Regions from separate parts of the Bacillus sp. JJ1566 genome, predicted to be linked through region 1. Evidence: riboswitches for the same ligand, from Rfam matches in the RefSeq annotation. Region 1 holds a riboswitch; the other holds the start of a gene.
The links. Region 1 has a riboswitch for S-adenosylmethionine ahead of V7112_RS17825 (ABC transporter permease). Riboswitches for the same ligand answer to the same signal wherever they lie in the genome.
Positions count from the first base shown of each region.

Region 1 (16,594 bases):
CTACCGTTTCTTTATTTATCTTTATTTTAGTTGCGGCACTGCTACTTAATATTGGCCTAATGGTCATTACACAAATAAATCCATTTTTTGATAACAAAGTTAAACAATTAAAAGACCCCCATGTAACGATTATGATGGATCAAGCTAGTTATCGGCCAACTTACGATGAGTATTTGATGAACTATTCTGGTGTAACAGAGACAGAAACTGAAGAGATTGTCATGATCGGCCTTGCTACATTTAAACTTGGTAATAGTAAGTTAAATAGTAGTGTCGCTATTTTTAATGCAGATCATAATCGCAGTATTGGACCGCTACAGTTGATTGAAAAGCTTGATACACCAAGTACCAATGATATTTATGTGCCATACAGTTTTAAAACAAACGGGGATTATCAATTAGGTGACAATTTTATCCTTACCTATCAAGATCGGGACTATGAATATCGAATTGCTGGATTCTTAGAAACAACGATAATGGGGACAAGTAACATTGGAGTTATGAAATTTATGCTGCCAGAGGGATCCTATCAAGCATTGGTGGACAAATTAGACGAACAATCAAAAGGGATGATTATTTCTGCGTTGATGGATGACAAAACGAAATCTTCAAAGCTGTTAAATGATTTCACGAAGGAATTTCCGCAATCTGTTGTTGGTGAAACCACTTCATATATTTGGGGATTAGATATTGAATTGGTGAAAAGTGTAAGTACATTGACCATCAACATCGTGGCGACCATATTAGTCTTTTTTGCGGCTATTATCGTGCTTGTATCACTAATTGTCATTCGATTTCGCATTTCAAATAGCATTGAGGATGGAATGGCAAACATCGGAACCCTTAAAGCGATAGGTTATACAAGCGGGCAAATTCTTTCATCAATGATCCTGCAGTTTATCATAATTGCCTTAAGTGCAAGTGCGGTAGGAGTTGGATTGTCATATGGTCTAATGCCTTTTATAGGTGGGATTATTTCATCTTTATCTGGTTTAATTTGGCATCAAGGCTTTGACATGATTATAAATCTAGTCAGTATTTTCGTTGTTGTTTTTTGTGTTGTAATCGTTACATTACTATCTGCCTTACGTATACGAAAGATTCTACCTGTTGCTGCACTTCGTGGAGGAATTCGAACTCATAGTTTTAGAAAAAATTACTTCCCTTTAGAGAAAGCGAAAGGTGGTTTGCACTTTTTACTTGCGATAAAATCGATGCTGGCAAATGCAAAGCAAAATATGATGATTCTTGTAATCATTATTGCATTAACGTTTGCTTCGGTATTTTCCATGGTCCTTTATTACAATATTGCTTCAGATAAAACCGCGTTTGTTAACTTATTCGGTTCAGAACCGTCAAATGTAATGGTTACCGTTATGCCAGATACAGATACTTATGAACTGTTGGGCGATATTGAACAAATGGACAATGTCAGGAAAGTGAATATATTCGACTTAATTACAACACAAATTGATGGTCAAACCGTGTATACAAATGTGACTGATGATTATAACCATCTAGAGAATAATATTGTCTATGAAGGGCGACAGCCAAAGTATGAAAATGAAATATCGATCTCATGGGTTGTAGCTAATCAAATTAATAAAGGTATTGGAGATACAGTTGAAGTAGAATATGGGACTGAAGTAAAAAGTTATTTAGTAACAGGACTTAGTCAATCAATTGGTAATTTAGGACAGGTAGCCGCATTAACGATGGACGGAATGCAGCAATTACAAGCTGACTATAAAGGCACAACCCTTTATGTATATCTAGATGGTATTTCCAATAAAGACTTTATCAAAAATGTCCAGAGTAAGTACGGGGACTCTATAGTTGGAACGTTGGATATCGATGAAAATATAGAGAGCCAAACAGGAATGTACACTGCTGCAGTGTTTGCTGTTATGGTGATGGTTTTGACAATTACCGTTGTAGTAGTTGTGATGATCCTGTACCTAGTTATCAAAACGATGATTATTAAGCGGAAGAAAGAGTTTGGTGTAATGAAAGCAATCGGCTATTCAACGATTCAACTGATGAATCAAATCTCCATTAGTTTTCTGCCTGTAATTATTACAGGTGTTGCAATTGGTGGCGTGCTGGGCTACTTTTTCACGAATCCTATGCTTTCAATATTACTTTCAAGTGCAGGAGTCAAACGTTTAGACTTTGTGATTCATTTACCAACTGTTCTAATGCTTTGTGTAAGTATCCTTATAGTAGCCTACGTTGTCTCCATGCTTGTGTCTCGAAGAATTAAGAACATTTCTGCTTATGGTTTAATTACAGAATAGAATGAACCGATGGGAACCAAGGGGACGGTTCTCGTGGTCCCGAATATATGACCCTTAGCCCGAGCGTGAAATCGTTACAACGCTAGGGCTAAGGGTCTGCTTTTTAAGGTAAGAGATGAAAACACTTTCTTAGAATAGGATTTTACTATACGTTGGTTTGTTTATTTGAGGGGAAACATCTGATTTATTATTTAGAAAATAATAAATATATTTAAAAATTATTATTTTAGTATTTTTTGATTGACGAAAATCTTGACGTGATGTATTCTTAGCAAGACTAATATATCAGTTAATTTAAATTTTATAAATACTTTCTTATCCAGAGAGGTGGAGGGACATGGCCCTTTGAAACCTCGGCAACAGGTTCTCCTGAATACTGTGCCAATTCCATCAGATTTACATTTGTCTGGTAGATAAGAAGAGTTGATTTCGTGATATCAATCCTCTTCTTTCTATGAAGAGGATTTTTTTATTGATAAAAAAGATGGAATTTTCGAATAGGTACTTTACTAGTTCAAAATCAATTATTCTTCAAAAAGAAGGAGGAAGACCCTTAATATGTTATACCTATTCAAGCGACTTTTTACGATGATTGTCACGTTATGGATCATTGTCACCCTAACGTTTGTCATTATGCACTTGATTCCGGGAGATCCATTTGCGTCTGATGCCAAAGCTTTACCGGAGGAAATTGTCCAGAATATGAGAGAAAAATATAATCTGGATAAATCGTTACCGACTCAATATGTTCTCTATTTAAAGGATCTCGTACAATTTGATCTTGGTCCCTCTATTCAATCAAAATCTAGAGATGTTAATAGTCTCATCGCGGATGGATTTGGACCTTCTGCTTTACTAGGAATACAATCTCTTATTATTGCAATTGTAATGGGAATCGGATTAGGGGTTATCGCAGCCTTAAATCATAACCGAATCTTGGATTACGCTTCAATGTTTATTGCCATCATCGGAATATCTGTTCCAAACTTTATACTGGCCCCTCTTTTAATCAAGTACTTTGCAGTTGAATGGGGACTGTTACCAGTAGCTGCGTGGGGAACATGGAGCCACTCGATTTTGCCAACGATTGCTTTGGCTGTCGGTCCAATCGCCATTATTACTCGGTTTGTCCGTGCTAGCATGATTGAAATTCTCAATCAAAATTTTATTAAAACTGCAGAGGCAAAAGGACTACATACTTGGGAAATCGTCATCAAGCATGGCTTAAGAAATGCCTTAATTCCGGTAGTTTCATTCATTGGACCTTTGTTTGCCTCCGTTATTACTGGAACGTTTGTGATTGAGAAAATCTTCGCAATACCGGGAATTGGAAAGTATTTTGTTGATAGTATTTTTAATCGAGATTATCCAGTTATTCTTGGTACTACGATTTTCTATAGTGCTATTTTAATATTAACTTTATTTGTTATCGATCTACTGTATCGAGTTATAGATCCGCGAATTAAAATCGCAAGTGGAGGTGATTCCTAATGGGACAACCACGAACAAACATTGACCATCTATTTCGTCCAGCTAATAAGGAGAGCCTACATAGCGAAAAAATGGCTAGACCTTATGAGAGCTATGGAAAGGAAGTCATTAGGAAGGTTGCCAAAAACAAAATGGCTGTATTTGGTTTCATTCTCTTAGCGGTGATTATTCTTTTAGCGATTTTTGGACCATATATGGTCCCGCATAGCCCAAGTGAACAGCATCTAACACAGACTAATTTACCCCCATCTAGTGAGCATTGGTTTGGAACAGATGATCTTGGAAGAGATGTTTGGGCAAGAACGTGGGCGGGAGCCAAAATCTCTCTAACGATCGGAATTGTTGCTGCTATTATCGATTTAATGATTGGAGTTTTTGTAGGTGGAGTTTCCGGATACATGGCTGGTCGAGGAAAAACTGGTGACCGAATTGATAATTTTTTAATGAGAATTGTTGAAGTCTTGTATGGAATTCCTTATCTACTAGTCGTCATTTTATTAATGGTCATCATGAAACCGGGGCTTACAACAATGATTATAGCCCTATCGATTACCGGCTGGGTCGGGATGGCAAGAATTGTTCGAGGTCAAATTCTTCAATTAAAACAACAAGAATTTGTCTTAGCTGCTGAAAAGCTCGGAACTTCACATGCAAAAATTATTATCAGGCACTTACTGCCAAATATGATTGGAATTATCATTGTTAATTTAACTTTTACGATACCATCAGCGATTTTCGCAGAATCATTCCTAAGCTTCCTTGGATTAGGTGTACAAGCACCTACAGCTAGTTGGGGAACGATGGCGAATGATTCGCTAGGAGTTGTTCTTAGTGGTCAGTGGTGGAGATTATTCTTTCCAGGACTGATGATATCACTAACTATGTTTGCATTTAATGCATTTGGAGACGGTTTGCAGGATGCACTTGACCCTCAATCTAAAAAGTAAGGAGGTGTGTTGATTGAATCATTTATTGGAAGTAGAAGATTTAAAGGTTTCTTTCCGTGTATCAAGCGGTGAAATCCATGCCCTAAGAGGTGTCTCTTTTCATGTTAAGAGTGGGGAAACACTTGCTGTTGTTGGGGAAAGCGGATGTGGCAAGAGTGTTACGGCGCAGGCGATTATGGGTATGATTCCTTCCCAACATGGACGGGTGAAAGAGGGAAGGATTCAATTTAAAGGCCAGGACTTAACAAAGTTTAACAAGAAGGAATTTAGAAATATACGTGGATCCGAAATTGGAATGGTTTTCCAAGATCCAATGACCTCTCTCAATCCAACGATGAAAGTAGGCAGTCAAATTGATGAAGTCCTGATAAGAAACAAAAAGCTGTCAAAGAAAGAAGCCAAACAAAGAACGATTGAGTTACTAAAGCTTGTTGGAATTTCAGATGCTCCAAACCGTTATTCTCAGTATCCGCATGAATTTAGTGGAGGTATGAGACAACGGGTCGTCATTGCGATTGCATTAGCCTGCAATCCTGACTTAATTATTGCCGATGAACCTACGACCGCATTGGACGTTACAATTCAGGCGCAGATTTTAGAATTATTAACAAAGCTACAGAAAGAAAGAAACACCTCGATTATGCTCATCACTCATGATTTGGGTGTCGTTGCAGAGGTTGCTGACCGAGTAGCCGTTATGTATGCCGGCATGGTTGTTGAAAGTGGTAAGGTGGAAGAAATATTTGAAAACCCGAAACATCCGTATACATGGGGTTTATTAAATTCAGTACCAAAGCATGAGAGTAATGAAAAGGAAAGATTAGTTCCGATTGAAGGTTCTCCACCTGACCTATTCGACCCTCCTAAGGGATGCCCCTTTGCGGCTCGTTGTCCTTTTACTATGGAAGTTTGTCTCGAACATATGCCAGGAAAGGAAATGTTCACGGAAAATCATGAGGCTCGCTGCTGGCTGAATGATTCTAGAGCTCCGAAGCATGAAGAATTGATCGCAGCAGGGAGGAATAACATTGTCTGAGTATGTCTTAGAGGTTCAGGAAGTCAAAAAACATTTTAAAATGGGCAAAAGAAAAACCGTTAAATCAGTCGATGGAATTTCCTTCGCTATTCGAAAAGGAGAAACGCTCGGATTAGTTGGTGAAAGTGGCAGTGGGAAGTCTACACTTGGGCGAACGATTGTCGGCCTCTATGAAACAACCTCCGGGAATGTGCTCTTTAACGGTGAGAACATTTCAAATCTTAACGGTAAAGAGAAAAAAGAGTTAAGTAGGCAAATGCAAATGATTTTTCAAGACCCAACCGCCTCTCTCAACCCAAGAATGAAGGTCGGCGACATTATTGCTGAAGGGATTGATGCGTATAAGCTTTTACGAGGAAAAGAGAGAAAAGAAAGAGTCATAGAATTGCTAGAAAAGGTTGGTTTACATGCTGACCATGCGAAGCGATTTCCTCATGAATTCAGTGGGGGGCAACGACAAAGAATCGGAATTGCTAGGGCATTGGCACTTAATCCTTCATTTATCGTAGCGGATGAACCGATTTCGGCACTAGATGTTTCCATTCAGGCACAGGTGATTAACCTTCTTGAAGACTTGCAAAAGGAAAATGAACTGACCTATTTATTCATTGCCCATGATTTAGCCATGGTGAAACATATCAGTGATCGTATTGGTGTGATGTATATGGGGAAATTGGTAGAGCTTACGACCAGTGATGCATTGTTCCGAGATCCACTTCATCCCTACACACATGCATTATTATCGGCCATACCTGTAACGGAACCGAAATTGAGGGGAACTCGGGAGCGAATCGTGCTTTCGGGTGATCCACCTAGTCCATTAAATCCGCCATCTGGTTGTCCTTTTAGAACTAGATGTCCTAAAGCAATGGAGAAATGTGGGGAAGTGATGCCAGAGTGGAAGGAAATCAAGGCGGAACACTGGGTAGCTTGTCACTTACATTAAAAAAGAAAGGGAGGAACAAAAAGTGAAAAAAGTTTCATTGATTTTTATTACATTATTGGTTTTAATTATTGCCGGATGTGGTAATAAAGAAGCTGGCGATACAAATAGTGGAGATTCAAAAGAGAATGTAGCACAGGAGCTAACGTTAAATCTTGGTGGAGAGCCTTATACAATTGATCCGGCTTTTGCATCAGATACGACCTCATTTTGGGTGATTGATAATTTATATCAAGGATTATACATGTATGACAAAGAAGGAAATATTGTTGAAGGAACAGCTAGTAAAGTAGATATTTCTGAGGATGGAAATACATACACCTTCACCATTCGTGATGGTGTAGAATGGTCGAACGGAGATCCGTTAACAGCAAAGGATTTTGAATTTGCTTGGAAACGTGTGTTAAATCCAGAAACAGCTGCCTATGACCCATCAAGTTTCTACTATATAAAGGGTGCTGAAGAATATAACACTGGAAAAGGTACTGTAGAAGATGTAGGAATTAAAGCAACTGATGATCAAACATTAGTAGTCGAATTAAATACACCAGTTAAATTTTTCCCTAAAGTACTTCTGGGCCAAGGATTCATGCCGGTTAACCAAAAGGTAGTTGAAGCGAATGAAGACTGGGCTGCAGAAGCAGAAACAGTTGTAACAAACGGACCATACTCATTAGTAAGTTGGGATCACAATAATGAACTAGTAATTGAAAAAAGTGATTCTTATTGGGATAAAGAAAGCATCACCATGGAGAAAGTAACCTTCAAAATGGTCGCAGATGCAACAACTGAATACCAAATGTACAAATCTGGTGAGCTTGACTTAGTAGAATCGATTCAAGTAGATGCCATCGAGCAGGAAAAAAGCAGCGAGGAATACCATAATAATCCTTCGTTCAGTGTTTACACTTACTCTTTCAATGTAGAGGAAGAACCATTTAATAATGCAAAAATCAGAAGAGCCTTTGCATCAGCCATTGATCGTGAAGCCATCACGAAACATATTTCAAAAGGTGGAGAAATGCCTGCTTACGGTTACGTAGCATACGGAGTTCAAGCCCCAACTGGAAATGATTTTAGAGATGATGCAGATGAGTATTACAAGTTTGATAAAGAAGAAGCACAAAGCCTACTAGAAGAAGGAATGAAGGAAGAAGGCTGGACTGAACTGCCTGCAGTAACATTAAAATATAATTCAGAAGCAAACCATAAGAAAATCGCAGAAGCACTTCAAGAAATGTTTAAAGAAAACCTTGGTGTAACAGTAGAATTGGAAAATCAAGAATGGAAAACATATATTGATACATTTAAACAAAAGAATTTCCAAATCGCAAGAATGGGCTGGGTTGGAGACTTCCTTGATCCATATCCAGTATTAAATCTATATAGCAGTAAAAGCTCAAGTAACTTTACCAATTGGAACAACCCAGAATTTGATCAGTTATTAGAGCAATCTCTAATTGAACAAGATGAAGCAAAGAGATATGAGCTATTACATCAAGCGGAAGCTGTTCTAATGGAAGATATGCCAATCATTCCAATTTACTTCTCTTCACAAAACTCACTTGTAAAGAGTAATGTAGACGGTATTCGATTTGATCCACTTACAAAACCTGATTTCCGATTTGCAACAAAGGAATAGGGATTTCTTTTAAAAGGAGACATTTACGTTGAAAAAGTATTGTTGGTCCGTCGTGTTGGTTATTATTGCTTTTGGAATAGTAAAAGCACTAGGTTTGTATAACTTCCAATCTATGATCATGATTAATCGAATTTTTCTAGCGGGCTTACTAGCATTACTTTTAGGTGCGGTCCTTTATGTAACGAGAAGCGGATTTTTAGATCTGTTTTTATCAGGATTTACGAAAATGAAAGATTCAATGGTAAATAGGTCAACAGCTATGTTGGAGGTTGAAAAACAGATAGCAACCAATGAAGACCTTATTCAATGGAAGGAACAATTTACTTTTCAAGTAATGGTCTATTCACTTGGTTGTGGAACAGGACTACTATTCATTTCAACTATTTTGTCTCTATATAGATCATAAGTAAAAGAGGGTGTTCAAAGATTTTCTTTGGAGCATCCTTTTTTCTTATTTTTTAAGTATTTGTAAATGGAAAGTGCGCAGCATAAGAAATAATTGAACAAACGGTGTCTAGTTTGTGAACCATAATAAATTTTTTGAAAACGGAACCTCTTCCTACTTTACATACCCTTTGGGGGTATGTTAAGATGAAATCAAGTTAGGAGGTTATGCTATGGAAAACAAAGCTGAAGAAGTAAACTGTCATTCAGAATGTGGTACATCTGAACGTAAAAGTCATCATCCTGAACATGTGAAACAGAATTTGTCAAATCGTTTAAACCGGATCGAAGGTCAAATTCGAGGCATTAAGGGAATGATTGAAAAAGACGTTTACTGTGATGATGTTATAACCCAGATTTCGGCAACCCAATCAGCTTTAAATAGTGTGGCCAAAATTCTTTTGGAAGGTCATTTAAAAGGCTGTGTCGTAGATCGCCTTTCGGAAGGTGACGATGAAGTTTTAGATGAATTAGTTGTTACCATCCAAAAATTAATGAAAAAATAATTTTTTTTAAAGCTTTTATACCCCTATATAGTATCGGGGATCATCATATATTTTTAAAAGGAGAGTATAAATTATGCAAACTGTAACATTAAACGTACACGGAATGTCTTGCGGACATTGTGTAAAGGCTGTAGAAGGTAGCGTTGGCGTGTTAGAAGGTGTTAGTGAAGTAAAGGTAAAATTAGATGAAGCTTTGGTTGAAGTAGCGTTTGATGAATCCAAAGTATCTCTTGATAAAATTAAAGAAACAATTGACGATCAAGGATATGACGTAGAGTAAGAGTGCTTCCATAGCACTCTCTCATTTTCGAAAAAATATACCCCTTGGAGGTATAAAGGAGGTAGGGAAGATCATGAGTACCGAAGCAGCAGCAGCTAGAAAGTTGAAGGAAGCGAGCATTCAAATTACAGGGATGACTTGTGCAGCGTGTTCGACACGTATTGAAAAAGGGTTAAATAAAATGGAGGGCGTTGAGCAGGCATCCGTTAACCTAGCACTTGAAAAGTCTACGATTAAATATGATCCATCAAAACTGAGTGAAGCAGATTTTGAAAAGAAAATCGAAGCACTTGGTTATGGTGTAGTGAAACAAAAAGCAGAATTTGAAATTACAGGGATGACCTGTGCAGCGTGTTCGACACGCATCGAAAAAGGGCTAAACAAGATGGAAGGTGTTTCAATTGCAAACGTAAATTTAGCACTTGAAAAAGCAACCATTGAATTTAATCCATCAGAGGTAACAATTGCAGATATTATTGCAAAGGTAGAGAAGTTAGGCTACGGTGCACACCAAAAGCAAGAGGATAAAGAACAAGTAGACTATCGTGAAAAACACATTAAAGATCAGCAACGAAAATTCATTTTTTCAGCGATTTTATCGTTACCATTATTATGGACGATGGTAGGGCATTTTTCCTTTACATCGTTTTTATATGTTCCAGATTTCTTAATGAATCCTTGGATTCAACTGATCTTGGCAACACCGGTACAATTTATTATCGGGAAACAGTTTTATGTAGGAGCCTATAAGGCACTACGTAATGGAAGTGCAAACATGGACGTCCTCGTTGCTATGGGTACTTCAGCAGCCTATTTTTATAGTGTGTATCAAGCAATTGTAACAGCCGGAACGGACCAGATGCCACACCTTTACTTTGAAACAAGTGCAGTGCTAATCACACTGATTCTTTTAGGTAAATTATTTGAAGCAAGAGCGAAAGGTCGTTCATCTGAAGCGATTAAAAAATTAATGGGACTTCAGGCAAAAACAGCCATCGTTGTGCGTGATGGAGTTGAGAAAGAAGTTCCGTTAGAAGAAGTCGTAATAGGTGACACCATTTTAGTGAAACCGGGTGAAAAAATCCCTGTTGATGGTGAGGTACTAGAGGGAACAACAGCTGTTGATGAATCGATGTTAACAGGCGAAAGCTTACCAGTAGATAAAACGTCAGGTGATGTCTTATATGGCTCAACGATTAACAAAAATGGCTTCATTAAAATGAAAGCAACAAAAGTCGGTCGTGACACAGCACTAGCCCAAATCATTAAAGTAGTAGAGGACGCACAAGGTTCGAAAGCGCCCATTCAACGTTTGGCTGACCAAATTTCGGGTATTTTTGTTCCAATCGTAGTGGGAATTGCTTTTCTTACATTCCTAGTATGGATCATATGGGTTAGTCCGGGAGAGTTTACACCAGCACTTGAAGTGTTAATTGCTATTCTTGTAATTGCTTGTCCATGTGCACTCGGTTTAGCAACGCCGACCTCGATTATGGCGGGCTCTGGTCGCGCAGCTGAATTTGGGATTTTGTTTAAAGGTGGCGAGCATTTAGAACAAACCCAGGGTATTGATACAGTTGTAGTCGACAAAACGGGTACTGTAACCCATGGTAAACCAGTTTTAACGGATGTTTTAACAGCAGATGCCCAAGATGAAGAGACATTTTTATCATTAATCGGTGCAGCTGAAAAACAATCTGAGCATCCACTCGCACAAGCGATTGTTGAGGGGATCCGGGAAAAAGGCATCGAACTTGGGGATGTTCAATTTTTTGAAGCGATTCCGGGATATGGTGTCATTGCGACGGTTTCAGGCCAAGGGATTGTTATTGGTACACGTAAACTTATGCAGCAATATGGAATTGATGTCCAATCGGTTTTACCTGAGATGGAAAAACTTGAAACCGACGGTAAGACAGCGATGCTAGCGGGTATTAATGGACAGTATGCGGGACTAGTTGCCGTAGCGGATACCGTGAAAGATACTTCTAAAGAAGCGGTAAGACGCCTACATGATATGGGTATTCACGTCATTATGATGACAGGTGATAACGAGCGCGCAGCACAGGCTATTGGGAAAGAGGTAGGCGTTGATACGGTTATTGCAGAAGTACTTCCTGAAGGCAAAGCAGAGGAAGTGAAAAAATTACAACAACAGGGTAAAAAAGTGGCAATGGTCGGGGACGGCATCAATGACGCACCAGCACTTGCTAGTGCAGATATTGGAATGGCCATTGGCACAGGTACGGATGTTGCAATGGAAGCAGCAGATATTACACTGATTAGTGGTGACCTCAATAGTATTGCTGATGCAATATTAATGAGTCGCAAAACAATGCGAAATATTAAGCAAAACTTATTCTGGGCCTTTGCTTATAACACCATTGGGATTCCAATTGCTGCAGTAGGATTGCTTGCACCATGGGTAGCAGGTGCAGCAATGGCATTCAGTTCCGTATCGGTCGTATTAAACGCATTACGATTACAACGAGTAAAATTAAAATAATATAGGGACGATTAGGACAGGTGCCTTGACCCACATTCATTTGAATCTGGGACATTGAACCTGTCCCTTTGCCCCATAGTAGGATGTGAGAATGGGATGGATCAAACGGATAAAAAGGTTAAATTGGCTGTGAATGGTGGAATTTCATTTGGTGCAAAATTAAATGCCAAACAACTGGTTGTCATTGCTGAGTACCTAAACGATGGCGATGAACTTGAGTTAACAACCTTCCAACAGCTTTATATAGAAGTACTAGAAAGTAAAGTTGAAATGGTGAAAGAAAAATTTGAGGAAGTCGGTTTATCCTGTTACCCTGTAGGGAATTTTGTAAAAAGCTTAAGAACTTGTAATTTTTGTAAAGGTGCAGAAGAAGAAGGGATGCCTGTAGCGATTGAACTTAATAATCGAATTGCCGGAAAACAGGTTCCTTTTACGCTTCGCCCAGCCTATACAGGATGTCCTGTTGGATGTGGTGAGCCTTTAGTAAATGATATTGGCGTCATGAAAGTAAAAGACGCATATGATTTATATATCGGCGGAAAAGCGAAAGGAAAAGATGCCAAAGCAGGCACTTTATTATTGGAGCAGCTAACCCCAGAACAGCTTTTTGAAGTTGTTGAAAAGTTAATTACGATTTATGCTGAACATGGCAAGAAGAGAGAACAATTTTCAAAATTTATTAATCGTTATGGTTTAGAAAACATAAAAATGTCAGTTATATAAATGCTTCTGTTCATGGGATGGGGGTAAAGATGAAATTATTAAAAAATAGTTTCGGATAAAGGGGATTGGAAATGAAAAAGCGAAAGGTCGGAATCTTACTTTTTGACTATGTGGATGTCTTAGACTTTGCTGGTCCTGCTGAGGTGTTATCATTAACAGCTAAAAACAAAGCTGAACAAGCATTAACCCTATACAAAAAACATTTACTACCAACTAGACCATTCGAAGTATATACTCTTTCGGAAACAGGAGAAGAAATTAAAACTCATTCGGATATAAAGGTAAAGCCAGACTTTAGCATTGATAATAGTCCAGAATTAGATATTCTACTAATTCCAGGTGGTCCCTTACGAGCAGTACAGGATGTAGCTAAAAACAAAAAAATCATAGAGTGGATTATTACTCATAAAGGCATTGATTTCATATGCTCAGTTTGCACTGGAGCATACATATTAGGTGAAACTGGCTTGCTAAATGGAAAGAAGGCAACCACCCATCATTTAGCTTTAAAATTGCTACAAGAAAAGTATCCTGAGATTAACGTTTTATCCGACAGAAAAGTAGTGCAGGATGGCAATATCATAACCTCTGGCGGAGTTTCTTCAGGAATAAATATGGCACTACATCTTGTTGAGCAAATCATGGGGAAATCTGCTGCTGAAAGAACTGCCAAAACGATCGAATTTATAATTTGAATTTATCATTAAAGGTAGCTTAGTTAAATAAAGGTTCGTCTCGTATTTTAAGAGGTGGTCAATGGACACGGAGGAAGAGTATGCAGGATTGGCTAGTGGAAGTTCTAGTTAACTATAAAGAGTTCGCTGTTGTAGTCAGTTTGCTGATTAATATAATAATCAGCGTCCTTGGCTTTATTCCCAGTGTTTTTATAACTGCTGCAAACCTACTAGTCTTTGGTTTTTGGAAGGGAACCTTCATTTCTTTTTTAGGAGAGACTATAGGAGCTATTGTCTCTTTTTGGCTATACCGAAAGGGTTTTAAAAGATATGTAGGAAAAAAGCTGGATAAATATCCACTTGTATCTAAACTCCTTGGGACTAAAGGGAAGGAAGCCTTTTTTCTAATCCTTTCTTTGCGATTATTACCTTTTATGCCATCAGGTTTAGTAACCTTCGCATCCGCAATGGGTAAGGTTAGTCTAATCGTTTTTCTTTTTGCAAGCTCAATCGGAAAGATACCAGCCCTACTTATTGAAGCATATTCAGTGAATCAAGTAACGAATTGGACCACAGAAGGAAAGGTCATTTTAACAATACTCTCAATGTTAGGGTTGATCTATATCATAAGAAATCTAAGTAAGAATTATAAAGATAAATAATGAGTGGAGTTCGAACTATCCTACAAACTAAAACAGGGCTGTTCTCAATTGTCGTTGTATGACGTTTGGAACAGCCCTTTTACTATGTGTCTTTTCTATTCTATTCTGGTTTTACCCATTCTTGTGACCATCTTTCAATCTCCCTTAAAATGGGCTCCATCGTATGTCCTTTTTCCGTTAATGAATATTCAATAATAACGGGTGTTTCTGGAATAACTTCACGTCTAACCAATCCTCGGTGCTCTAGATCTTTTAAACGGTCTGATAGGACTTTGCCACTTATACCTATAGAAGATTGAATTTCATTAAACCTCTGAGGTCCCAATAATAATTGATAGATCACTAATGCCGTCCATCTCTGACTTAATAGCGAAATTGCCTTTTCAAATTTTGGACATATAGTAGGTTGTTTCATTTTTTCATGCACCTCTCTTGGTCACTATTATATCAAAAACAAACGGTTAATTACAAATTGAAATCTAATCACTTGACATAATTTATTTATATAAATATACTTACTTACATAAAGTAACTGATATGAAACACTAGAAACATTGGAATAATAAACTTTAAAGAGAGTACCCTAGGAGGGCTATTATGGGATATCACACAAAACCTACGACATTCGTGGGACATGTCAAAATCAAAGTTACAAAACTTGAACGTTCTATACAATTTTATAAGGAAATACTTGGTTTCGATATTTTGGAACAAACAGCATCAACAGCAAAGCTAACAACAGATGGAAAAACGAGTATTCTTTCACTCGTACAACCAGAAGATGTGGTCCCAAAACAAGGAAGAACGACTGGGCTATATCATTTTGCTCTTCTTTTACCTACTAAATCAGATTTGGCGAATATCGTAGTTCATTTAGTTGAAAAAGGGATTCGCTTTGGATCTTCTGACCATCTAGTGAGTGAAGCATTGTATTTACATGATCCCGATGGAAACGAAATTGAAATTTATATAGACCGCGATCCTTCAGAATGGAATTGGAATGGCGATGAAGTGGATATGGCAGTTGATCCACTTGATTTTGAACGATTATTAAAAAACTCTGTACCGGGTAAGCCATGGCAGATGCCAAAGCAAACGGTTATGGGGCATATACACTTACATGTAGCCGAATTAAAAAAGACTGAAGAATTTTATGTAAAAGGACTTGGAATGGATGTCGTCAATCGATTTGGAGGGCAAGCATTATTCCTTTCTTATGGAAAATACCACCATCACATTGGGGTTAATACATGGAATGGAGTAGGGGCACCGATGCCGCCTAAAAATGGTGTTGGACTTGAATTTTATACACTCATTTTTCCAAGTGAAGAAGCTCGTGCCGGGATGGTGAATAATTTAAAACAGATTGGTGCGACTGTTTTAGAAGAAAATAATAACATCATTACGCATGATCCTTCTGGTAATCAAATTATTTTATCGCTATAAAGTAAAGGAGGAACCCTCTATGAATCAAGATAAAAAAAGTGGAATTGAAATTGGGATTTACACACTTGCAGATATTGGCCCTGACCCCCTAACAGGAAACACAATTACGGTCGGGGAAAGGGTAAAAGAAATCGTTCAAGCCGCAAAATTGGCTGACGAGGCAGGGCTAGATGTATTTGGAATAGGAGAACATCATCGTCTTGATTATGCGTCATCTTCTCCAGCAGTTTTACTGGCTGCTATTGCACAAGTAACCAATCAAATTCGATTAACAAGCACAACAAGTGTATTGAGCACGCTTGATCCTGTTCGTCTTTTTGAGGATTTTGCTACAGTCGATTTACTTTCAGATGGTCGGGCCGAAATCCTAGCTGGTAGAGGGGCATTTATAGAATCATTTCCTCTTTTTGGCTATAGTACGAACGATTATGATGAATTATTTGAAGAACATATGGATCTCCTTTTACAATTGTCAAAAAATGAAACCGTCACATGGTCAGGGAAATTCCGTTCATCCTTACGAAATGCTGAAATTGCGCCAAGGCCGGTACAAGAAAATTTACCGGTTTGGATTGGAGTTGGAGGGACACCTGAGAGTGCTGTACGTGCTGGAAGATTTGGAGTGGGAATGGCATTAGCGATTTTAGGTGGTCATCCAAGACGCTTTAAGCCACTTGTCGATCTGTATCGGCAAGCTGGGATAGACGCTGGGCATGCACCTGAATCGTTAAAGGTTGGTGTAACTGGCCATGCTTATCTAGCTGAGACAACGGAGCAAGCGAAAGACGAGTTTTATCCGTATTACTCCAATTACTGGGGATACGTGAATCGTCAGCGTGGCATGGGGACAAGGATGTCCAGGGCTGACTTTGAACAGATGGCGAGTCCAGAAACTGCGTTGTTCGTGGGCAGTCCGCAGCAGGTCGCCGAAAAGATCCTTCAACAATACGAACTTTTCGGGCATCAACGTTTCCTTGCGCAACTAGACATAGGTGGA
Region 1 is NZ_JBALOP010000047.1:21,655-38,248, forward strand. Features, by position in the region: gene V7112_RS17820 (ABC transporter permease) at 1-2,297, shown strand, start outside; SAM riboswitch class I at 2,610-2,717, shown strand; gene V7112_RS17825 (ABC transporter permease) at 2,856-3,788, shown strand; gene V7112_RS17830 (ABC transporter permease) at 3,788-4,735, shown strand; gene V7112_RS17835 (ABC transporter ATP-binding protein) at 4,749-5,771, shown strand; gene V7112_RS17840 (ABC transporter ATP-binding protein) at 5,764-6,717, shown strand; gene V7112_RS17845 (peptide ABC transporter substrate-binding protein) at 6,740-8,356, shown strand; gene V7112_RS17850 (DUF3899 domain-containing protein) at 8,385-8,762, shown strand; gene V7112_RS17855 (metal-sensitive transcriptional regulator) at 8,974-9,306, shown strand; gene copZ (copper chaperone CopZ) at 9,380-9,586, shown strand; gene V7112_RS17865 (heavy metal translocating P-type ATPase) at 9,660-12,092, shown strand; gene V7112_RS17870 (nitrite reductase) at 12,189-12,815, shown strand; gene V7112_RS17875 (DJ-1/PfpI family protein) at 12,887-13,510, shown strand; gene V7112_RS17880 (TVP38/TMEM64 family protein) at 13,591-14,151, shown strand; gene V7112_RS17885 (winged helix-turn-helix transcriptional regulator) at 14,252-14,566, opposite strand; gene V7112_RS17890 (VOC family protein) at 14,749-15,597, shown strand; gene V7112_RS17895 (LLM class flavin-dependent oxidoreductase) at 15,617-16,594, shown strand, end outside.

Region 2 (16,594 bases), on a different contig from region 1:
TGGTACGTCATTTGGAGATACACAATGTCCATTTTGGTATACAGCAATCACTTCTTCACTTGCCGGTAAAGTTATTGGTAAAACACCAGTTGGCTTATGGTTTCCTGCAATGACTTCAAGCTGGGCATTGTGGAATGTATCATAACCCGCTATCAATGCATCTGCCATTGGTTCTACATTTCCTAAAATCCATGGAAGGATAATATTCACACTCATCACGACTTTACCACCGCGGCTATGGATGCTGTCGGCGACTTCTTTTAGATGGTTTAGTCCACTTAAAGTAGTCTCCTGATACAATGAACCATCGATTGCTGAGTTTACTTTATCCTCACATATATCTAGCTCAAGTAGTCCTGGTGTTGCATTGAAGTAAGAACCAGATTTTGGATGTAGGAACAGAATGGCTGTATCGGCTTCTTCATAGTTGTCTGTTAACGTAAACAGTCCAAGTTCTTTCGCTTCATTTCTTGCTTTTTCCGTAAAAGAAGTCGCTCTTTCCTGCTCCTTATGGAAAACTTCAATAAACACCTTTTTACCATCTAGCTTGTCCGCTGTAAGTGGCAAGGTTTCGTTTGAATTTTTAAGTACGGTCACTGATTTTTTATGAGCTTCGTATGCAGCTTCCCAATGCGCTTTTGTGCTTACAACCTCAGTTGCTTTTTCTGGATCATTGTACGTACGTTCATCAAATAGACCTAATGCGAACATTTCTGTTAAAAGTCGAACATTTGACTCATCGATTCGTTTTTCACTGATCCATCCCTTACTGATGGCCAATTTCAGATTTTCAATATCATTCGTATCGGCAATCAAATCAGTACCCGCATTAATTGCTTTTGCAAAGCGTTCTGCTTCACTGCTCTTTTCCATTCCCCAGCTCATGTTATTTATTATCCCGCTATCACTATTCACATAGCCTTTGAAACCGAGCTTTCCTCTAAGGATATGGTCAATGAAATAACGATTGAACGTAAACCCAACCTCTTCGAATGGGATTTCCTCCCCTTCAAACTCCTGGACCACACTCTTCTTAATACTTGGAATCGAGTAGTACGGCATAATAGAAGAAGTTCCATGTTCTGCCGCCGCTTTAAATGGTGGTAGATGATACTTTTCTAAGCTACCAGGAGTAGGGTATAGATTCCATTTACCTTCTTCATAGTGAGGGTCAAAGCCATTTTCTCTCGCTCCCCCACCTGGGAAATGCTTCGTTGTCATCGCAATACTTTCAGGTCCTATGGTTTCACCTTGGAATTCATCCAGGATACGTCCGATGACATCTGCAATAAACTCAGGATCCTCTCCAAACGTTCCATACGAACGTTGCCATCTTGGATCTGTGACCACGTCCGCCATATACATATACCCTTTTCTTAAACCAGTAGCATTCCATTCTTTACGGGCAATGCTTGCAAATTCATTGATAAGAGAAGCATCGCCTCCATTTTGGATATCCCCTTTTGCAGCTGCTGCTAATCCTAATGTTCCTGGCCATGTCGAAAAGATACCAATTGCATCATTCATTCCGAATACAGCTTCACCATTTTCATTTCTGGAGTTTGATGCAACGATAACCGGAATCCCTAAGCGCGTTCCTTCAGCTACTTCATTCATCGTGTTAACCCATTCCGCCATTTGGGCTGGAGTGAAGTTATCTCTTAAAATGAAATGTCTTAGCTTCCTTTTTGCAATTGTTTGAGTGGTTCCGTACACTTTGCTAGTAGCGAAAATCGTTTCGCCTCTTTCGATAATACTTTCATCTAAGACACCATCATGGCTTGTCTTGCTCTTATCTTCCTGTGCAAGTCCCATTTTTCTTGAATTAATCAGCATCATACCGACTTTTTCATCAATGTTCATTAAGGAAACAAGATTTTCTGCACGTTCTTTCGGGCTCAAGCGCCAATCCTCATAAGGATCAAGCTTGCCATTATTATTTAAATCCTTAAATTTCAAGCCTTCTTGTTCGATTAGTTTCTTCGATCTAACTTGTAAATCGGGTTGCTTCTGCATGTAAATTCCTCCTCATTGGTTTTGCTATGCATCTAGTTTCAATACAGGTCCAGCACTTGCCTCAACATCACCGGTTTTCATTGGCTTCACTTCTACATATGATTCTGTATTGGTAATAACGACAGGAGATTTCAGATCATATCCTGCAGCTTTTATTTTTTCTAAATCAAATTCAATGAGTAAATCGCCTTTTTTCACTTCATCCCATTGTTCGACATGAGAAGTGAAATATTGACCCTTCAAATGAACCGTATTCACGCCAATCGAGATTAAAATTTCAGCCCCGTCATTCGAAGTAACTCCAATCGCATGTTTACTCGGGAATAAAGTCGTTACGACTCCCTCCACTGGAGAATTGATCACCCCTATTGTAGGTTCAATGGCAATTCCTTTTCCTACGATTTCTTTTGAAAAAAGTGGATCCTCTATCTTACTTAATGGAACGATATGACCCGTTAATGGACTTGCTATCATTTCTTTTTTTACGTTTCCTAAACCAAATTCTTTATTAGTCTTTTTACCGACTCCCAGGTCGTTTTTACCTTCATATCCAAATACAAGAGTTAGCATCATTGCTATTAGTAAGGATCCGAACACAGCGATTGCAAATACTCCGATTGGTGAAAATACAGGAATGGACAAGAAACTTGGAAGTGCAAATGCCGTTGCTGAAACTCCAAGTGCTCCAACGATGGCACCACCAACTGCTCCAGCTATCCCTACGTATAACATAGTTCGTTTGTAGCGAACGAGAATACCATACGTGATAATTTCTGTTGTCCCTGCTAAGGCACTAGGCAGAAGTCCTGACCCGGCAAGTGTTTTTAATTGCTTATCCTTCGTTTTAAAGAAAACCCCAAGTCCCATACCGATTTGGGCAAATGGAGCTGAAGCTGCCATTGCAATAATTGGATCAAGACCCGATGCACCAAGATTGGCAATGGCGATTGGAATCACAGCCCAATGAAGCCCTAAAATTGTTAGGAAAGACCATGCCGCTCCCAATACAGCGCCTGTAACTAATCCACTTTTATCACTTAAAAACTGAATAACAAATGCTAAGCCCTGACCAACATACGTCCCAAATGGACCAAAAATTAGAATGGTTAATGGCACGATAACTAATAAGGAAATCATTGGATTAATAAACATTTGTAAATCTTTATAAATCACTTTCTTTAAAAACTTATCTAGTAAAGCATAGATGGATGCAGCGATTAATATAGGAAACACGGTGGACGAATAACTAGCCAGTAGAACCGGAATCCCTAAGAATGAAACATCCTGTGCCTGAGACGTAACTAGAGTCACATAATTTGGTTCTAATAATGCAGCTCCAATTGCTGCTCCAACAAATCCATTGGCTCCCAGCTTATTTGCCATAGTATATCCGAGGAAAACAGGAAAAAAGTAAAACACAGCATGTCCTGCGGCAGAAAGAATCGAGTAGGTACCGCTTTCTGCGGATAACCAGCCTAATGACTTTAAAATAGATAATAAAGCAGTAATCAAGCCGGAACCAGCAAGTACCCCTAAAATGGGTGCAAAACTTCCACTAATTGCTCCTAAAATTTTATTAAAGACTGTTTCCTTTTGCTCAACAGTAGTATCATTATTTTTCATGATGTTGTCCTCCTTGTTGTAAGTTCTTAGCTGTAAATGAAATTTCTTATTCATCTTAGAGGAATAAAAGGACGTATAACAGATCAACTAACCTAGATATCAGTACATCTAATATAATCTCCAAAGACAGGGCTTTCATTTATCATAAGTTTGTGCTTAGGTAAGGCTTTCATTTCATCTGAGAATTAATTAATTCTTGTTATATTGCTATAATAACAATGAATCATATGAAAAAAATTGTTATTTTTGCTTATAATATTGTATATCTTGCTATTAAAAAGGAGCACTTTATGAAAGAATCTACATTTATGCCTGTATTGAATGAGGATTTTGAGGTTTATTATTGGAGTAAAAAATATCAATCACATGAATGGGTCAGAAAGCCTGACAAATCTTTAGAGAATTATTCTGAAATTGAGCCTTTATTCCGCTTGCATAGTCACGACGCAATGGAGGTTCTCGTATTTTTAGGGGGGGAATGTGAATTTTTTTGTGAAGGACAAATTTACTCATTAACCAAAGGGGATGTTGTCATCATTCCACCATATGCAGTACATAAGGCAGAAGTAAGTGATTTCGACAACTATGAAAGAATCGTGTCGACCATCAGCAAATCATTATTGGCTGAATTCTTATCGATTTCTCCCGACATGAGTGATAGTATCATCTATCATAAAACTCTGGGATCCTATGTCGTCCATCTCCACTCCAAAAATTTAAAGGAAGTTCTCTCCCTTTACCAAGAAATAAGTAATCGTATAAAAGTGAATAGTGACGCTTATTCCTTTGCTTTACATTATTTATTATTTCAAGCAATGCAAATTATCTTAAACCCAGAGAGCAGTGAGCCAAAAAACAGTAAAAGCAGTGATGCAGATCAACGCCTAAATTTAATTATCGAATACATCGATAAACATTTGACCGATCCAGAAATGAATTTAGACAATGTATCAAGTCATTTTCATTTAAACAAGTATTACTTTTCTCATTATTTTAAGAATCACATGAAGGTACCCTTTTATCGATATGTATTATTAAAAAGGCTTGCAACCGCCGTTGCCCTCATTCAGCAAAATGAACTATCAATCGAAGAAATTGCTACAAAATGCGGTTTTCAGGATTACTCCAGCTTTTATCGACTCTTTAAAAAGGAATATAATCTATCCCCGAAAAACTTACAAAAGGAATTTAGGAAGTAGTCGGGGCTTGTGTACAGTTCCGTGGCCCAAATTGGAACAATTAATCGGTATACCAAGAAAAGAGTTCCATCAGGAATACTTCAAACAAGTGAAGAGCAACGGTATGGTAACAGTTGCTCTCTTTAATTCCTGTACCCTTTAGCGGAATAAGAAACAAGTGCCCCAACCAATAATTAGCTAAATACTTGACGTAGTTCAATCTGACCTTCACCATGTCCTTGCGGATCCGGCATCCGCATTGCCCACTCGATGGCTTCTTCCCTCGACTTCACATCAATCAGAATGAACCCAGCAACCAAATCATTCGATTCCGTAAATGGACCATCCGTAACCACCGGCTTTTCCCCTGGTATCGGATATGATATCCGAATCCCATTTGAACTTGGATGAAGTCCTTTAGCCATAACCCGCACGCCTGCCTTAACCAATTCCTCATTGTACTTCGTCATGGCTTCAATGAGTTCTGAGCTCGGGAGCTTTCCAGCTTCCGAATTCTTCGTGGCCTTGACAATTAGCATAAACAGCATAAAAAATTCCCTCCTTCCCCACACTCCTAAAATTGTACATTCACCTTTATTATACACTTAAAATTATCTGATTGTTTAGTTTATTAAAAAACATTAAACTTTCTCCTTTGAATACTTGTTACCTTATCCAATGTTCAGTACATAAATAGATAATCTAAGTACAAATAAGAAAAAGCTCAAACGAATTGAACTTTCTTTATATGGTGTATTGCAAACCTAGTATCAATAAAATGATGCAGTGAGTTTTGTGGAGGACTCCATGAATTTCAAGACCGGAAACGACTAAGGAATTGCTGAAGACGTTCGCTTTCAGTATTTTCTAATACCTCTTCAGGTGTCCCTTGTTCCGCGATGACACCATTTTCTAAGAAGATAATTCGATCGGCGACATCTCGTGCAAAGTCCATTTCATGCGTGACAAGGACCATGGCCATTTCGCCTTCTTTAGCGATTTCTCGGATCACCTCTAGGACCTCACCAACAAGCTCTGGGTCAAGTGCGGAGGTTACTTCATCAAACAGCATAACCTTCGGACGCATCACAAGGGCGCGTGCCATCGCTACCCGTTGCTTTTGACCACCAGAAAGTTGATTTGGATAATTATCTAATTTATCACCTAAACCAACCTTTTCTAACATTTCAATTGAATTCTTCCTAGCCTCTTCCTTTGATTCACTTTTCACATGAATTGGACCAGTCATACAATTTTCTAAAATGGTCATATGTGGAAATAAATTAAAGTGCTGAAATACCATCCCGATATCGCCTCTAATTTGTCTTAAATGCTTTTCATTCGCTCTGACTAATTCACCTTTTTTCTCCATTTGCCAAAGGTTTTGCCCATTTACCTCGATAACGCCCGAAGTTGGCTCCTCCAATGTCATTAATAACCGAATAATCGTCGTTTTTCCAGACCCGCTTGGTCCAATCAAAGCAATCTTTTCAGCCGGTGCAATATCTAAATCAATCCCCTTTAAGACATCCACCTCATCGAAAGATTTTATCACATTTTCATATTTTACAATCGGCTCAGCCATCGATTGCCACTCCCTTTTCTAATTTTTTGGCTCCAGTTGGAGATTTCTTGTCAAATCGTCGATTCAGTTTTAGTTCTAATTTTTTAATCAGGACTGCTGAAGGATAACTTAATAATAGGAAGAAAATGGCCACTAATGTATATGGTTCTAAATATGCCCAATGTCTTGCACCAAATTTTTCAGCCATGAGCAGCATACCTGCAACACCTACTGTCGATGTCAAAGGTACTTCCTTGAACATGATAATTAGGTAATTCCCTAGCATCGGAATCGTCGGAGGGATCGCTTGCGGAAGGATAATTTTTATCCACTTATCTTTAGCGGCCATATTTAAAGCAATCGAGGCTTCCCATTGTCCTTTATCAACAGATTCAATTCCAGAACGATAGATTTCAGAAATATACGTGCTATAGTGAATACCAAGACCGAGGACAGCAACGGTTAAAGGACTTAAGCTCACTCCAACATATGGAACCATTGGTAATCCAAAAAACAAGAAAAATAATTGAACGAGCGGCGGTGTCGAACGAATGAACTCAAGAACAAAAGACACAACCCACCGAAAAGGTTTTAATGGTATTCGTTTTAAAAATACCCAAACAAAACCGAACACCATCGCAAAAAGATAACAAGCAATTGTCACACCAAGGGTGACCCACATCCCTTTAAAAACCGATGGAAGTGCTCCAAAAAACATATCCCAATCCCACATTATTCACTAGCCACTCCCTTCGATGATTGCTTTTCCGCCCACTTTGTTAAACCGATTAAAGGTAAGGCGATAATAAAATAAAAGACAAGTATTAATAAGTAAACTGTCGGCGTTGAAGCAAGATTGGTATTTGTATAAAGTTGACCTCTATAGACAATATCAGCCAAGCCAACGAGTGATATGAGTGAAGTTGCCTTCAACATTTGAATAAGATAATTACCGAATTCGGGAAGCATCATTCTGACTGCTTGAGGTAAAATAACAATCCTCATTCGTTGAAAGCGTGACATATTCAGAGCAACGGCAGCTTCTGTTTGGCCTTGGGAAACGGAGAGGATCGAACCACGTACGGTTTCCGACATATATGCACCATAGTTCATTGAAATCGCGATTACACAAGCCCAAAATTCGGAACCTAAATCAATTCCGAACAAAATCGGAAGAGCGTAGAAGAACCAAAACAACTGGATGATTAAAGAGGTTCCACGAAAAATCTCTACGATAAAACCAGTAAATTTTCTTATAAAGATATTCTTCGCCAATCGACCAAACCCCGCTAAAAATGCGATTAAAAATGAGAAAAATGCGGAAGTAACTAAAATAAGAATCGTGATATTAAGACCTTTAAGTAGTATTGAAAATATTTCACCTATTTGACTAATTGGACTCACCTCGTTTTTATGCTTTAACTAGTTGATTTGCGCTTTAAACCACATGAATTTCGCTTTATTTTGCGGAATTGCGTTTTAACTCCCTGGAATTGCGCTTTATATCACAGATTTGCGCTATAACAACAGATTTGCATATATCTCGCGGATTTGGGGTAAAAAATAGGTCTCCCAACTGGGAGACCTATCCATCCTTCCCCGTGTTATTTTAAACTTTCGATTACTTGTTCGGTTGTTAAGTCATTTGGAACAAGGTTACCTTCACCAAAACCAGATGGTGTAATTAGATCAAGAATCTCTCCATTTTCTTTAAGCTTCTTAAGCTCTGCGTTATAAGCTTCTCTAAGCTCATCATTACCTTGGGCAAACCCAGCTGCACCATAGCTTGGAACGCCTTTAATATCTGGTTGCTCAAAATCTTCAACAAATTCTAACGCATTTTGATTTGAAGATTGTAAAGCCATTTTTACTGTCATTTCAGTCCCTGTTGTCGCTTGAGCTCGACCTGATTGCACGGCTGAGAAAGTGGCTGGAATGTCGGCTACTTCAAGGATTTGGTCTTCACTAACCCCCATCTCTTTTAAGAACTCTACTTCAGTAGCACCAGACATGACGGCTACGGTGACATCGGGATTATCCGCAATATCTGTGTAACTATGAAGTTCTAATGGATTTCCTTTTTCAACAATTAAGCCTTCACCATATTGAATTTCTGGTTCACCGAAGTCCACTTGCGCAGCACGTTCCGGTAAAATCGCCATTCCTGCAGTTATAACATCGAATTTTCCTGCTTTTACCCCTGGAATGAGTTGATTCCATTCAGCGATTTGACCTTCTACATTTTTAATTCCCATATTTTGAAAGACCTTAGTAGCAATCTCAACCGCTGCTCCTTTTAATTCACCCGTTTTAGGATCTTGATAGGCATAAGGTGCTTCGTTCGAAAATCCAATTGTAACGGTTCCTTTTTCTTTGAGCTCATCAAGACTGGAACCTCCTGATTTATTTTTCCCGGTAGTCCCACCTGCTTCCTCCCCTGCACCACAAGCGGTCATTATTCCCATAAATAATACTAAAAATAAAATTAATAATCGTTTCATCATCTAACTAAAATACCCCCTCAACGTTTTTAAAAAATTTAAATATTACTACAAAAATCAAAGTCATATAAAATTGTATATCTTTTTAGAATAATTGCTCAAATGCCATATCACTGGATATTTAAGGATATTTTGGGATAATACTACCTGAGGGCAGTTGACATGGTGGATAATGCAAACATAAGCAAACATGCTCCTTTAGATTTATGTATGCTCCAAATTTGCACAAGAATAAGATTCTGTCTAGATGGGGGGCACGATCGCCTTCCCAAAAGAAAATTTAGGCAAATAGATTTTCCCCTACTAAAAAGCAAAAAAGCACCGCGGATGCGGTGCAATCAACTTATTTGAGTATTTGACAGAACAACTCTTGTTTTGTTTCTATTCAAGTTCGTATTATTTCCGTATATTCCATCTTTTTTACAGTGGATAAATCAGAGGAATCACAATAATCATGACTATGAACATAACTACCTGTAATGGAACTCCGACTTTTACAAAATCAAAAAATTTATACCCTCCTGCTGTCATGACTAACGCATTTGTTGGAGAAGAAAAGGGTGTTAAAAATGCCATAGCTGACGCGGCTGTTACAACCATAGCAAATGTATAAGGATTAGCATCCATTGCAATGGATGCATTCATAGCGATCGGTGCAAACAATACAGCGGTTGCAGTATTACTAATCACTTGGCCAAAGATAATCGTAAGCCAGTATACCGCTATTAGCACCCCTATTGCACCAAACCCACCAAATAAATCTGTAATTCCGTTTGATATGAGTTCCATACCACCTGTTTTCTCTAATGCCGTAGCCATTGGCAACATTGCTGCAATTATTACAATACTTTCAAAATTCATTTCACTATAGGCATCATCCATATTTCTCAAACAACCGGTTATTATCATTAAAACTGCACCAATTATGACAGAAATAACAGCTGGAAAAATTTCAAAAATCATAAGTAATACCATGAACAACATAATCGCACCAGCAATCGGAGCTTTTCCATTTGCAGACGCCTTACTTGCATATTCTCTTGGTTGCCCAACAACCACTACATCTTGTATTTCTTTTGATAATAGCTCAATATCATCCCAAGCTCCCTGGACGAGTAGCGCGTCACCAAAGCGAAGAGGATATTTTAGCATATTACTAAATACATAGTTACCTTTACGATTAATCCCAATCACATTTAAATTATATTTCTCTCTAAAATCTATACTCGCAATTGTTTTATTAACGAAACTTGAATGTGGAGTTAGCAAAACCTCAACCATTCCAAGCTCTTTTGAAACGAGGTAATCGGCCTCAGATTTTTCTTTTATAACCGTTAATCCATTCTCATTTGCAAATTGGTTCGCTTTGTCAAAAGAGCCTTGAACAAATAAAATATCATTCGCATTTAGAATACTATTTGGACCAGCCATTTCTTGATAAGTAAGTGGTAAAATACGTAATCCTTCATTTACCTGTCTTTCTATTTTTAAAATAAACACTTGATATCTCTTCGGAATACTTAAATCTGCTAATGGGGAATTGACAATTTTTGAATCACTTTCAACCTTTACCCGAAAGAGATTACCTCCTAAATGATAATCCTCAGCTAGCTGTTTTGGTGAAATCTGGTATGTATCACCTGAATTACCTTTACTTTTATTTTTTGGTATGACAGTATTTCTTACTACATATAAATAAACAATCCCAACGATAATTGCAATCACACCAATTGGGGTGATTTGGAAAAATCCTAGCTTTTCAAAACCATAGTCTACTAATATTTGACTCACAATTAAGTTTGGTGGAGATGCAATTAATGTTAATAATCCCGACAAACTTCCAATATAAGCTAATGGAATTAAATACTTTGATGGGCTCTCTTTAATAGAAATAGCAATACTTACAACAACAGGGAGCATTAAAGCAACCGTTCCAGTATTACTCATAAAGGCGCCAATACAGGCAACAATGCTTAGTAAAAGGAAAAATAGCTTTCTTTCACTGTCTCCGGACCATTTTAATAATAAATTTCCTGCCATTTGTGCGAGACCCGTTCGTAATATACCCGCACCAATCACAAATAATCCTGCTATCATAATAACAACCGAATTGGAAAACCCAGCTAAAGCTTCCTCTGGTTCTAATATTCCCGAAATAACAAACGCAAGTAACGCTACTATTGCTACAAGGTCAACCCGAAATCGATTACTAACAAACAAGATAATCGTAAGTATCAAAATAATAAATGTTCCTATGAGTTGCAAGGCTATTCTCCTTTTGAATCATGTTTTTTCTTATTTTCTTTAACTATTTATATATATTTTAATCTAAATATGAGTCCAGTCCCCTAGTCATACTTTAGAATGCTGGGGGAATGGCCCCTTTATCCATTTTTCAAGCCAACTTCTTTTTCTTTTTTTCTACTATCCAGATATTTAAAAGGATGACGACAAACATCAATACAAAAGAAGCCATATTTATCATTAGGATTGTTTCAATACTCCAGCTCGTAAATCGGGTAAAAAGATCAGGAATAATTAGGAAGACTGGTATCCAAATGAGAAACCACGCTTTACTCAAAAGTGCTGTTCCAATAAAAAAAACACTGCAAATCAGAATGACAATAACCTCTGCTGTCGTGTCCCCTATAAAAAACGGCTTAACGAATATACCACTTACAACGATGATAAGAATGGCTAACGTTGTTACAAGCGCACTCGCAATCATGCCCCCAATAAAAAACTTCTTCTTGGAGAATTGCTTTCGACCAGCATTCTGTAAAAAGTAAACATAAATCGCAAGCCCCAACACAGCTAAAATTGGTATTCCAATAACTTGTATAATGTTTAGTTCAAACTCACCTCTTATTGCAGGGCCAATAAGGAAATAGGTAATCACTCCAAGAAAATAGACTGGAAGGAATCTTACAAGTTGTTTAAAATCTGTCTTCATCTCTTGCTTTAGGGAAGCCATATATTGTTCAGGTGTTTGATCAATAATATCATTAATACTCCTCCCGCTTTTCTCTACTTCGAGGAGATGATCCGATAATTCCTCGATTAATTCGTTGATTTCTTGATCATTTTTTCCAGACATTATTAAGTACATTCTGAGATTGTCTATAAATGCCTCACTTTTCGCTGATAGCATAACCTTACCTTCCTTTCAGTAATTCATTCACTGGTTTTGAAATTTGTTCCCATTCTTCGGAAATGACCTCTATTGCTTCATGCCCTTTTTCTGTCAAAAAGTAATATTTTCGATTTGGTCCTGATTCAGAGGGTCTCATTTCTCCCCGAATCAGCCCATTCTTCTGGAGCCGCAATAATATGGGATAAATTGTTCCTTCACTTACATCAGCTAATCCAATATTCAGCAGTTTTTGTGAAAGCTCATAACCATAAATCGGCTCTTTTTCAATCACAGCTAAAACACATCCGTCTAAAATTCCCTTTAATAATTGGCTTCTTATCGACATTTCATTATACTTCCTCCTCTAGTTTGTTATACAAGATAGCAAACCAAAAAAATAATGATTTTCTTAGGTAGTTGGCTAAACAAGATAGTAGTTAAAAAAACAACTATCTTGTTATACAAAATAGTTGTTTTAAGTTTAAGTTTTTTTCATTTTTTTGTCAATAGGATTTTGAAATTTTTGTGTTACGATTACTTCTCATCATAAGCATTAAGTGCATTTACACTATGCGCCAACGCAGATCCTGCTTTTAAAGCAACTGCAACGAAAATCGCTTCTGTGATTTCTTCCAAATCGGCGCCCGCTTTTTTAGCGTTTTTCGTATGAAGGTCAATACAATATGCGCATCCGGTTGTATGTGCACTTGCCACTGCAATTAGTTCTTTATCCTTTTCTGTTAAGTTTTGTGCTTTGAGAGATTTCGTATCAAAATCAATAAAAGCTTTAAATGCATCACCATTTAATTCAGCAAATTCCTTCAGTCGTGGAAAATACGCTGCTTTATATAGCTCTTCATCGCCATTTCCATCATAGGCGTTGAGTGCATTCACCCCATGTGCTAAAGCAGAACCTGCCTTCAATGCTGTTGCCACAAAAATAGCCTCTGCTACTTCTTCTTTTGTCGAGTCATTCTTTTTCGCATTCCCAACATGCAAATCAATGCAATATGGACAACCCGTGATATGAGCTACCGCTACTGCAATTAGTTCCTTTTGCTTTACAGAAAGTCTACCTGCTGCTAATGCTTGACTATCAAACTTGATGAACGCTTGAAACGTTTCTGGTGCATACTGTTTCAACTCTGGAAGTCTACCGAAATATTCTTTTTTGTACAAGCTATCTGTTTTTGTTAATGTCATCGTAAATCTCTCCCTTTACTATTTTTCACCAAATAAAATACGACTTTTCGGATAAATTTTCCCACCTTTTAAAATGAGTACTCTAGATTTCCGATAGAATTAAGCCTACGAAATTCAAAAAGCCCCTTCCGTTGAGGAAGAGGCACTATGTACATCCACACTCATCTTTCAAGCATAAGCTTGCTGGAATTAGCACCTTATTACATTCATCGTAATGGTTGCTGCGGGATCTACGGACCAGGTTCCTCCCCCGACTCTTGATAAGAGAAAATCGTATTTAATTTAGTATTATTGAATAATATTAGCTTACTTGAATTGGCAATAGGTTGTCAACGAAAAAATCGGATAATTTCGAAAACAGGGTTTTGTCACTCTGAATCCTTGACGGATAAAAAATCAAAGATACAGTTTTTAATACTTTAGATTAAAAATGAGAAGCAAAATAATGCTTCTCACTTAAAAAATGTTTTATTTAACTCTTTTCCTTCTCATCCATTGTGTTGCAGCCCACTTATCACCAACAATAACAGGTGCCCCACCATGTAAGGTTAACTCATTTAAAGCTGGATCATTATAAAAGTACTCAAAATACACTGCCATCCCTTTTTGTGGAGATACTGAAAAATTTAGATTAGGAAAATACGTTTCCCCACCTTGCTCCACATCGCTTAAATACATGACAAGCGTACTAATTCTAGGGTTGTTTAATTTATAATTAGTAGTGAAAAAGTCAAAATGAGCTTTATATTCTTGCCCAATCTGGTAATTTAGAATTTGAAGACCTTCTCCATGTTCCATTGGTATATTCATAATCTGCGAAATTCTTTTTTCAATTCTCGTAACAATGACATTTTCACTTTCCTCTATAAATGTACTACTACTGGTTCTCATCGTATCCACCTGTGCATTGCTAATTTTAGAACGATGCATTCTGTCCTTTGACAACCTCATTAATTCATCGCATTCTTCATCACTTAACACATTTCCTAAAATCACGATTAATGGCTTATCCATCCTAGCAACAATCTTTATTTCCCGATCCTCTGTGGTGATTTTATTGCCAATATGGTTAAAAATCGTTGGCTCATTAGTAGTTACGTTTGTTGCATCCATTGTCAACCTTCATCAATCCTTTTCAATCGTTTAAATTTTAAAACAAATAGATTGATATAATACAGAAAGCAATTATTTAATAGGTTTTTGTTCGTTGGTCCCTCCTGATTTTTCAAAATGGATGTCTAATTAGTTAAAACTGGAAAAATTATCAGGTTTTTATTTTACACCCTGAAAGGTTATTTTTCTACTATTTTTTAACAAAAATCTTTCAACAAAAAAGACGATAATCCAAGTTGGATTAACGGGAGTTTGTAGTCTTGAGTAATGCCCCTCTTTAGACCATCTACTATGTTCTATCAAAGAATATATTAGATAGCTGGATAGATAAAAAAAGAGAGGATTTTTCATCCCCTCTTAATCCACCAAGTTTGCAAATGGTCGCTTTCTATGAATTTTCGTAAATCTTTTAATTAGATGTTTTTTTACATCATGAGGATTATCTACAGGAAGTTCCTTCCAACAAATGATCAAGTCATCGATATTTTCTATTTGCCAAATCAGCCTCCCGCCAAAGTGACTTACATTTTTTCCGCTACCGAATTTTAAAAACTGTTTTATTCTTGAATTCAAAGTTGCAGAGCTTTTTTCACCACCGGCTTTACCGATATATACTACTTTCGTATCATTTACCCAATTATCTTTTAGCTCTTCTAATGGAACATTAGGGTCCTTCCCCTTAAAAAATCCACCTGTACCCTCCATCAAAAACTCTGGAGAATAATCTGGAGTATAAAGCACCATATAAACCCCTCTAATATGGGGAATAATTGAATGATCTTGCATCAATTGACTAACAGGAATATATCCCTCAAATCCATAATCTTTGATTGATTTTAAATTATTATAATCCATTTATTCACCTCATTTTATTGGACTTATTTAATCTTATTTTCCAATCATCCATTAAATGCCCATAATCATGATTTAAAAAAGACAGAACGTGGGGTTCTCCATAATTAAATGGAAAATGCCACTCAAATAAACTTCACACTATACTTTAAAACACTTAATATTATGATAGAATAAAACTATTATTCTGAGAATTACTCTAGAAAGGTTGATTAAACTGTCCGAACAAAACATTCTATTATCAAAAATTATTGAATATGCGCTTTCTGCTGGTAAACGTATTCTAGAAGTCTATGATTCAAACCATTTTGAAATTGAGCTTAAAGGAGACCAATCTCCTTTAACAATAGCCGACAGAGAGTCTCATCGAATTATCAAGGAGGGATTGTATAAAAGTTACCCAACGATTCCTATCCTTAGTGAGGAAGGAGATCATCCAGATTATAAAGTTAGAAAAGACTGGGATTACGTTTGGTTGGTGGATCCCCTTGATGGTACGAAAGAATTTATTAAAAGAAATGGTGAATTTTCCGTTAATATCGGCTTAGTCAAAAATCAAAAACCAATTCTAGGTGTGATTTATGTACCAGTATTGGACACACTTTATTTTGCAAAAGAAGGTATTGGTGCATATAAATTAACAAACTGTCTTTCGCTAATGAAACAATGTTATACAGATACCGAATGGATTAACCAAGCTTATAAGTTACCTCTAGTAGAAAATAGAGACTCAACAAATATAGTTGTAAGTCGTTCTCATTTTTCTGAAGAAACAGAGGAGTTTATTCAAAAAGCAAAAGAGGAGTTTGGATTTGTTAAACTAATTCGCTCAGGTAGCTCTTTAAAAATGTGCCTCGTTGCAGAAGGAAAAGTAGATCTTTATCCAAGATTTAGCCCATCAATGGAATGGGATACCGCTGCTGGAGAAGCGATCGTCAAAGAGGCTGGTGGTGTGGTAATACAAAAAGATACATATCAAACTTTGCAGTATAACAAAGAAAAACTTGAAAATCCACACCATCTTGTAAAACGACAATTTGAAGGGGAAGCATAAGAAATGGAAAAACAATTGCCTAAACTAGTTCTGATTATTGGCGTTGCAGGTTCAGGAAAAACTGAAGTTGGCAAGCAAGTCTCAAAACATCTAAACTATGTTTACATAGATAAAGACACCTTAACAAGACCTTATACTGAAAAATTTTTAAAAACAAGTTCACCTAATCAAGATCCTAATGATCGGGAATCAGCGTTTTATTTGGAACATGTTCGTCCGCTTGAATACTTAATTTCTCTAAATGTAGCGGAAGAGAACCTTCGACTAGGTAATCATGTCGTTATCTCTGCCCCCTTCCTTTCCGAAGCAAAAATGACTAATTGGATTAAAAAGGAAGTTCTTGTAGGAAGAAGATTA
Region 2 is NZ_JBALOP010000025.1:200,236-216,829, reverse strand. Features, by position in the region: gene V7112_RS11760 (glycoside hydrolase family 3 protein) at 1-2,016, opposite strand, end outside; gene V7112_RS11755 (glucose PTS transporter subunit IIA) at 2,041-3,639, opposite strand; gene V7112_RS11750 (AraC family transcriptional regulator) at 3,930-4,838, shown strand; gene V7112_RS11745 (YciI family protein) at 5,012-5,365, opposite strand; gene ehuA (ectoine/hydroxyectoine ABC transporter ATP-binding protein EhuA) at 5,632-6,402, opposite strand; gene ehuD (ectoine/hydroxyectoine ABC transporter permease subunit EhuD) at 6,395-7,114, opposite strand; gene V7112_RS11730 (amino acid ABC transporter permease) at 7,114-7,776, opposite strand; gene ehuB (ectoine/hydroxyectoine ABC transporter substrate-binding protein EhuB) at 7,986-8,885, opposite strand; gene V7112_RS11720 (SLC13 family permease) at 9,303-11,153, opposite strand; gene V7112_RS11715 (HAAS domain-containing protein) at 11,278-12,033, opposite strand; gene V7112_RS11710 (PadR family transcriptional regulator) at 12,038-12,361, opposite strand; gene V7112_RS11705 (carboxymuconolactone decarboxylase family protein) at 12,550-13,218, opposite strand; SAM riboswitch class I at 13,377-13,485, opposite strand; gene V7112_RS11700 (2OG-Fe(II) oxygenase) at 13,687-14,331, opposite strand; gene V7112_RS11695 (hypothetical protein) at 14,689-15,186, opposite strand; gene cysQ (3'(2'),5'-bisphosphate nucleotidase CysQ) at 15,392-16,237, shown strand; gene V7112_RS11685 (AAA family ATPase) at 16,241-16,594, shown strand, end outside.
Region 2: another riboswitch for S-adenosylmethionine. It lies ahead of V7112_RS11705 (carboxymuconolactone decarboxylase family protein); the one in region 1 lies ahead of V7112_RS17825 (ABC transporter permease).